Regions from separate parts of the Streptomyces sp. NPDC104313 genome, predicted to be linked through region 3. Evidence: riboswitches for the same ligand, from Rfam matches in the RefSeq annotation. Region 3 holds a riboswitch; each other region holds the start of a gene.
The links. Region 3 has a riboswitch for cyclic di-AMP ahead of ACZ60Q_RS12450 (transglycosylase SLT domain-containing protein). Riboswitches for the same ligand answer to the same signal wherever they lie in the genome.

Region 1 (2,255 bases), on a different contig from region 3:
TCCGGGGCAGGGTCACGCCTGCCTCCCGCCAGGCCGCCTGCGTCAGCCCCGAGCAGTCGTAACTGGAGGGGCCCGACGCGCCCCACACGTACGGCTTCCCGATCTGGGCGCGGGCGAAGGCCAGCACCTTCTCCGCCTTGGCGGCGTAGCCGCTGTCCGTACCGGTGCCGGAGCCCGGCTCCGTGCCCGTGCCGGAACCGGAGCCCGTGCCCGAACCGCCGCCGGACTCCTTCGCCGTCTCCTCGCGGGCCTTCTCCCCGGCCTCGGCCCTCTCCTTCGCCTCGGCGGCCTGCCGGGCGGCCAGCTTCGCCGCCTTCTCCTCCGCCTCGGCCTCCTTCTCGCGCTCCAGCTCCGCCAGCCGCGCCTTCTCCTCGGCGGTCAGCCTCGACAGCAGGCCCCGGGCCTCCGTGAGCCTGGTCTGCACGCCCTTCTTGCTGGAGGCGAGCGTGGCCTGCGTCTCCGTGAGGGCCTCCAGGCTCTTCACCGCCTCCGCGCGCTTCTTCGCCGCCGAGGCCTGCTGCGTACGGACCTCGGTGACGGCCTTCAGCTGCCGCTCCGTGGCCCGGTCCATCAGCCGGCTCTGGTCGAAGTACCCCTGCGGGTCGTCCGCCAGGAAGAACGTCGCGGTGGGCGTGATGCCGCCGCTGCGGTACTGGGCCGTCGCGTAGGAGCCCAGCGCCCTGCGCGCCTCGTTGATCTTCTCGGTCCGCTTCGCCACGTCGGAGAGCAGTGTGTCGACCTTCGTCCGCTGGGACGCGGAGGTGGCCTTGGCCCGGTTGTACTCCTGGGTCGCGGCGCCCGCCTGCCGGTACAGGGCGTCGACCTTCTTCCGGACTTCCTCGATGGCGGGCTTCGGCTCCGCGGGAGCCGCCGTGGCGCTCTGCGTGGAGAGCAGCGTCACGGAGGCCAGCGCGGCCGTCGTCAGCCCGACGGCGGGGGCGGTGGTGCGCACCTTCGTGCGCGGCTTGCGATGCGATGCCAAGGCCTGCGTCTCCTTCCGTGGACCGCCTACCGGGTCAGCTGTCGGGTTCGGACGGAACGGAAGGCTGTCCTACGGTCCGGATGCGAGGGCACGGACCGATTCACCCCGGTGCTGTGTGTGGGTCCCCGGTTCCGAACTGCCAGGGAGGCAGCACGGATTCGGCGGAAGTGCCCGTCGGGCGTGGTTCGCTCCAGGGAGGTACGGGTCACTTGACCGAGCACGCTAGCCAACCGGCCCCGCCGCTGGGAAGGACGATGAGCGATATGCCCGATACATTTTCGTGACCTTTCCGGCTCGGGGGTCCGGCACCCACCCCCGAGGGCTCCGGCACTCCCTCCGACCGGGCACTCCTTCACGGAACGTCGCCGCCCGTTCTCGGTGCGTGTCCGGCGGGTCCGGCGGGTGTCCGGTGGATGTCCGGTGCGGGCGTGTCGGAGGCCGGTACGGAGAGCCCGTTCTCGGCTTCGGCGGAAGGTTGTCAGTCCGGCCGCCTAGACTCGGGAGGCGATGAGCAGCCTCTTTGACGACAGTTTCCTGACAGGCCTCCAGCCCGCGGAGGACGGCCCCCCGCCGCCGCCCGAGGGCCACGCGCCCGAAGCGGTGCCGGAGGGACTCTTCGAGGGCGTCTACGACGCGCCCCCGCCGCCCCGGGACGGGTACTACCGGGACGGTCACCCGCGCCCGGTGATCGACTCCGCCGCGCTGCTCGACGGGCTGAACACCGAGCAGCGCGCCGCCGTCGTGCACGCCGGGTCCCCGCTGCTCATCGTCGCCGGGGCCGGTTCCGGCAAGACCCGGGTCCTCACCCATCGCATCGCGCATCTGCTGGCCGAGCGCGGGACGCACCCCGGGCAGATCCTCGCGATCACCTTCACCAACAAGGCCGCGGGCGAGATGAAGGAGCGCGTCGAGCAGCTCGTCGGCCCGCGCGCCCACGCCATGTGGGTCATGACCTTCCACAGTGCGTGCGTGCGCATCCTGCGCCGCGAGTCCAAGAAGCTCGGTTTCACCTCGTCGTTCTCGATCTACGACGCCGCCGACTCCAAGCGCCTGATGGCTCTGGTCTGCCGCGACCTGGACCTGGACCCCAAGCGCTATCCGCCGAAGTCCTTCACCGCCAAGGTCTCCAACCTCAAGAACGAGCTCATCGACGAGGAGACCTTCGCCGGACAGGCGGCGGACGGCTTCGAGAAGACGCTGGCCCAGGCGTACGCGCTCTACCAGGCCCGCCTGCGCGAGGCCAACGCCCTGGACTTCGACGACATCATCATGA
Region 2 (2,255 bases), on a different contig from region 3:
TGCGGTCCTCGATCGTCGCGCGGTACATCCGGATCATGCGGTCGGCGCCCTTGCCGTTCGCGAGGACCGAGCGCAGCTGCTCGATGTTCCCGTCGCGCACCAGTCGCCAGAACTCCGCGCCGTCGGCCGGGTCCGAGAGTGGAATGCTGACATTGCGGACACCGGCCAGCTCGATGTCGTAACCGTCGAGCCGGTGGTCGGTGGAGTGGCGGAAGTCGAAGATCGTGTGCAGTCCGAGCCCGCCGAGAAAGACCGCGTCCTCGGCGGTGGCGTGCGCCAGGTGGCCACTTCGGTAGAGCCGCCCGAAGGCGGTGCGCCGCCCGTCCGCGGTGGGGAGCCCGCCCACGTCGCGGAAGTTGCGGACTCCGCTCAGCACGGTCTCTGTCGGCGGGACCTGCGGCACCTGCTGCGTCACGGTGGCTCCTGGGATCTCTGGCGTCGGCGCCCCTCGCCGGCGAGAGGCGCTCCTGTGACGATACGACATCGATCAGACGGAAAATCAGCACGGCCGCGCACCCTGGTGAGGTGTCGGGACGGCCGGGCTGACCCGGCGTCAGGAGCGAAGCGAGCCAGGTGTCCGTATTGGTGCGTTTCGTAGAACATGCCCCGCTAATGGGGGAGATGAGATTTGAGGGGTGAGCGGGATCATACCCGTGACGGTCCGTGGTGAGAGTGCCCCGGAGTATTCCCGTTGCCCGCACGGAAACCCAAGATCCGTAATCCACGGAGGGTGACGGGAAAACCGGAGCGATATCGAACCGATGATTCCGATGCGCAACCGACGGCTTGTTCCGCTCGTCCTGACTCGTTTACGGTCGCCGCAATCCGGACGGACCGCCTAATCCTGCCGCCGCCCGGAATTCGCACCCACCCACTCACACGTGGCAGGAGCGGGGGAACCAGGTAAGCCGCCGATCCGGAGCGATCCGGACCGGCTCGGGGTGAAGTCGTGGCAACGCGACCGGGCATCTCCAGCCCGAACCCGACAGCTCACCTCGCAGGCGCCGGAGAGGAACTTCCCCATGCCCGCACAGGGTAAGCACCGTCGTCCGAAGTCCGGCCCGATCTCCCGCGGCGTACTCGCCGCAGGGACCGGCGGGGCCGTACTCGCCCTTCCGTTCATCGGCGCCACCGTCGCGAACGCCGCGGACCAGGCCGCCCCGGCCTCGAAGCCCGCCGCCTCGGTCGCCGCCGCGCACACCGCGCCGGCCACCGCCCCCGCAGCGTCGAAGGCCACCCCGAAGACGTACGCCGTCGTATCCGGCGACTACCTGGCGAAGATCGCGGCCGAGCACCAGCTCAAGGGCGGGTGGGAGAAGCTGTACCAGGACAACCGCTCCACCGTCGGCGAGAACCCCGGCCTGATCCACCCGGGCATGAAGCTGACCCTCGGCGCCAAGGGCTCCGCCCCGGCCGAGAAGTCCGCGGCTCCGAAGGCCGCCCCGAAGCAGGCCGAACCGGCCCCGAAGGCCGCGCCGAAGGAGGCCCCGAAGGCGGACACCGTCTCCGCCGACGACTCCGGCAGCTCGGCGCGGACCGGCTCCTCCGAGGCCACCGGCTCCGGCTGGTCCGCCCCGCTGGCAGGCGCCAACGTCACCACCCAGTACCGGGCTTCCGGCGCCAGCTGGTCCAGCGGCTACCACACCGGCTCGGACTTCCAGGCAGCCTCCGGCACCCCCGTGCTCGCCATCGGCCCGGGCACCGTGGTCTCGGCCGGCAACAGCGGCTCCTACGGCAACGAGGTCGTCATCCAGCACGAGGACGGCATGTACTCCCAGTACGCCCACCAGTCCTCGCTCAGCGTCTCCGTCGGCCAGACCGTCACCGGCGGCCAGCAGATCGGCCTCTCCGGCTCCACCGGCAACTCCACCGGCCCGCACCTGCACTTCGAGGTCCGCACCGGCCCGGGCTACGGCTCGGACGTCGACCCGATCGCGTACCTGCGTCAGCACGGCGTCTCGGTCTGACCGGGCCCGGCGAGAAGTGATCGAGGGGCGGTGCGCGGCGGCGCACCGCCCCTCGACTTATTCCGGCTTTACCCAAACTGACCAGGTGGTCTATCTCACCACCAGTCAACCCCGTATTACGGTCGCGTAGGTCACATCGCACGATGCAGGATAAACGCTTGTGGCAGACGATTCGAGAAACACCCAGCAGCACACCATCGGGTCGTACGCGGCGATCGGCGACAGTTTCACGGAGGGCGTCGGCGACCCCGGCCCCGCCGGGACATATCTCGGCTGGGCGGACCGCTT
Region 3 (2,255 bases):
CTTGTTCTCCCGGCGGGTCGCGATGGAGCCCTCGTCGTACTCGATGTCCTCGGGGTTGACGATGACCTCGATGTTGGGGGAGTGGTCCAGCTCCCGCAGTTCCATCGGGCTGAACTTGGCCTGTGCGGGGCCACGCCGCCCGAACACGTGCACCTCCAGAGCCTTGTTCTCCTTGAGGCCCTGGTACACGTTGTCCGGGATCTCGGTGGGCAGCAGCTCGTCCGCCGTCTTGGCCAGGACGCGGGCCACGTCCAGGGCCACGTTCCCGACGCCCAGCACGGCGACCTTCTCCGCGGTGAGCGGCCAGGTGCGCGGGACCTCGGGGTGTCCGTCGTACCAGGAGACGAACTCGGCCGCGCCGTAGGAGCCGTCCAGCTGGATGCCGGGAACGTCGAGCGCCCGGTCGGCCTCGGCACCTGTGGAGAAGATCACCGCGTCGTAGAACGACCGCAGGTCGTCCAGGCCGATGTCGTGCGGGTAGCTGACGTTTCCGAAGAGCCGGATCTGGGGCTTGTCCAGCACCTGGTGCAGCGCTTTGACGATGCCCTTGATCCGCGGGTGGTCGGGGGCCACGCCGTAGCGGATGAGGCCGAAGGGCGCGGGCATGCGCTCGAAGAGGTCGATGGAGACCCCCGGGTCCTGGCAGACCTCGGATTTGAGCAGCGCGTCCGCAGCGTAGATACCGGCGGGGCCGGCTCCGACAATGGCGACGCGGACGGGGCGTGTCATGGCGTGGTGATCCTTCGGGGCGGGCGAACGCGGGCAGGTACAGCGTACGTCGGAGGTAAGGGTTGACTTACTAATCTCCACCGCACACCGTAAGCGATCGCCCCGCGGGCCCGTCGACCGGCCCTGCCTAGAGTGTCCGATTAGCCCACTTTCGTATACCGGTATGGGTGATTTGTTTCTTTTGGCCCTCCTGTTTCGTAAAGGGCTTATTGGGCCTATGGGGTCATTTGCTTGAGCCCGTTTCGGCCATCACTGCGAGGGAGTGGTGAGCGTCACGTCCGAGGGGTCGGACGTGGAAGCGGAGGTGTTGGTTCCCTTCTGTGTGAGGAAAGTTGACGACCTGACGGAATGGCCCGAACCGGCAATTCCGCCTTTCGATCTTGCGCGGAAGGGGAAATCCGGAATGCGGGGCTTGTCCTGTTCGGCATTTCTCGCCTACGGTCACCGTCAATCCGGGCGGAACGCCGAATCCTGCCGCCGTCCGGGAATCCGAAACCCACTCACGTACGGCAGGAGCGGGGGACCCAGGTAAGTCGCCGATCCGTCACCGGAACGGCTTGGGGTGAAGCCGCACGAGTGTGCGGCCAGACATCTCCCGTCTGAACCCGACAGCTCACCTCGCAGGCGCCGGAGAGGAAAACCCCCATGCCCGCACAGGGTAAGCACCGTCGTACCCAGTCCACCTCGCTGCGCCGCGGCATTGTCGCCGTGGCCGCCGGTGGAGCCGTTCTCGCCCTCCCGGTGATCGGCGCCACCAGCGCCTTCGCGGCCCCCGCGCCCGCCGCTCCGCAGCAGGCCGTGGCGCCCGCCGCGGTGTCCGCACAGGTGAATTCCGCCGTGCGGGCCGCGCCCGCCCAGCATTCCGTGGCGGCCGGTGAAACGCTTTCCAAGATCGCCCACGAGTATTCCGTCAGTGGCGGCTGGGAGAAGCTGTACGAAGGCAACCGGAAGATCGTCGGAGAGAATCCCGATCTTATTCACCCGGGTATCAAGCTGATCCTCGGAGCCAAGTCCGAGGCCCCTTCGGGTGGCAAGGCGGGCAAGGCAGCCAAGGCTTCCCCGTCCGTCGCGCGCGGTGCCGAGGCGGACCGCGCCGACCGTTCGGAGCGCGTTAACGCCGCTCCGGTGGCAAAGGCCGCTCCGGCAGCCGTGAAGGCCGTCACGTACACGAATGACCTCGACGGCTGGATCAAGGAATCGCTGGCCGTCATGGCCGAGCAGGGCATCCCCGGCACCTACGAGGGCATCCACCGCAACATCATCCGTGAGTCCTCGGGCAACCCGGCCGCGATCAACAACTGGGACTCCAACGCGGTCAAGGGCACCCCGTCCAAGGGGCTGCTCCAGGTCATCGACCCGACCTTCCAGGCCTATCACGTGCCCGGCACCTCGACCGACAGCTACGACCCGGTCGCCAACATCACGGCCGCGTGCAACTACGCCGCGGACCGGTACGGCTCGATCGACAACGTCTTCGGCGCCTACTGATCCTCCACGCCCGAGCCCGAGTGACCCCGGATCTTGCG

Region 1: linked by a shared signal. The riboswitch ahead of ACZ60Q_RS31285 (C40 family peptidase) and the one ahead of ACZ60Q_RS12450 (transglycosylase SLT domain-containing protein) in region 3 are both predicted to bind cyclic di-AMP.
Region 2: linked by a shared signal. The riboswitch ahead of ACZ60Q_RS31815 (M23 family metallopeptidase) and the one ahead of ACZ60Q_RS12450 (transglycosylase SLT domain-containing protein) in region 3 are both predicted to bind cyclic di-AMP.

What each region holds. Positions count from the first base shown of each region.
Region 1 is NZ_JBVJMW010000018.1:62,108-64,362, reverse strand. Features, by position in the region: gene ACZ60Q_RS31285 (C40 family peptidase) at 1-982, opposite strand, end outside; cyclic di-AMP (ydaO/yuaA leader) riboswitch at 991-1,156, opposite strand; gene pcrA (DNA helicase PcrA) at 1,490-2,255, shown strand, end outside.
Region 2 is NZ_JBVJMW010000019.1:35,003-37,257, reverse strand. Features, by position in the region: gene ACZ60Q_RS31820 (tyrosine-protein phosphatase) at 1-415, opposite strand, end outside; cyclic di-AMP (ydaO/yuaA leader) riboswitch at 859-1,019, shown strand; gene ACZ60Q_RS31815 (M23 family metallopeptidase) at 1,023-1,967, shown strand; gene ACZ60Q_RS31810 (SGNH/GDSL hydrolase family protein) at 2,128-2,255, shown strand, end outside.
Region 3 is NZ_JBVJMW010000004.1:494,576-496,830, forward strand. Features, by position in the region: gene ACZ60Q_RS12445 (FAD-dependent oxidoreductase) at 1-729, opposite strand, end outside; cyclic di-AMP (ydaO/yuaA leader) riboswitch at 1,213-1,371, shown strand; gene ACZ60Q_RS12450 (transglycosylase SLT domain-containing protein) at 1,375-2,217, shown strand.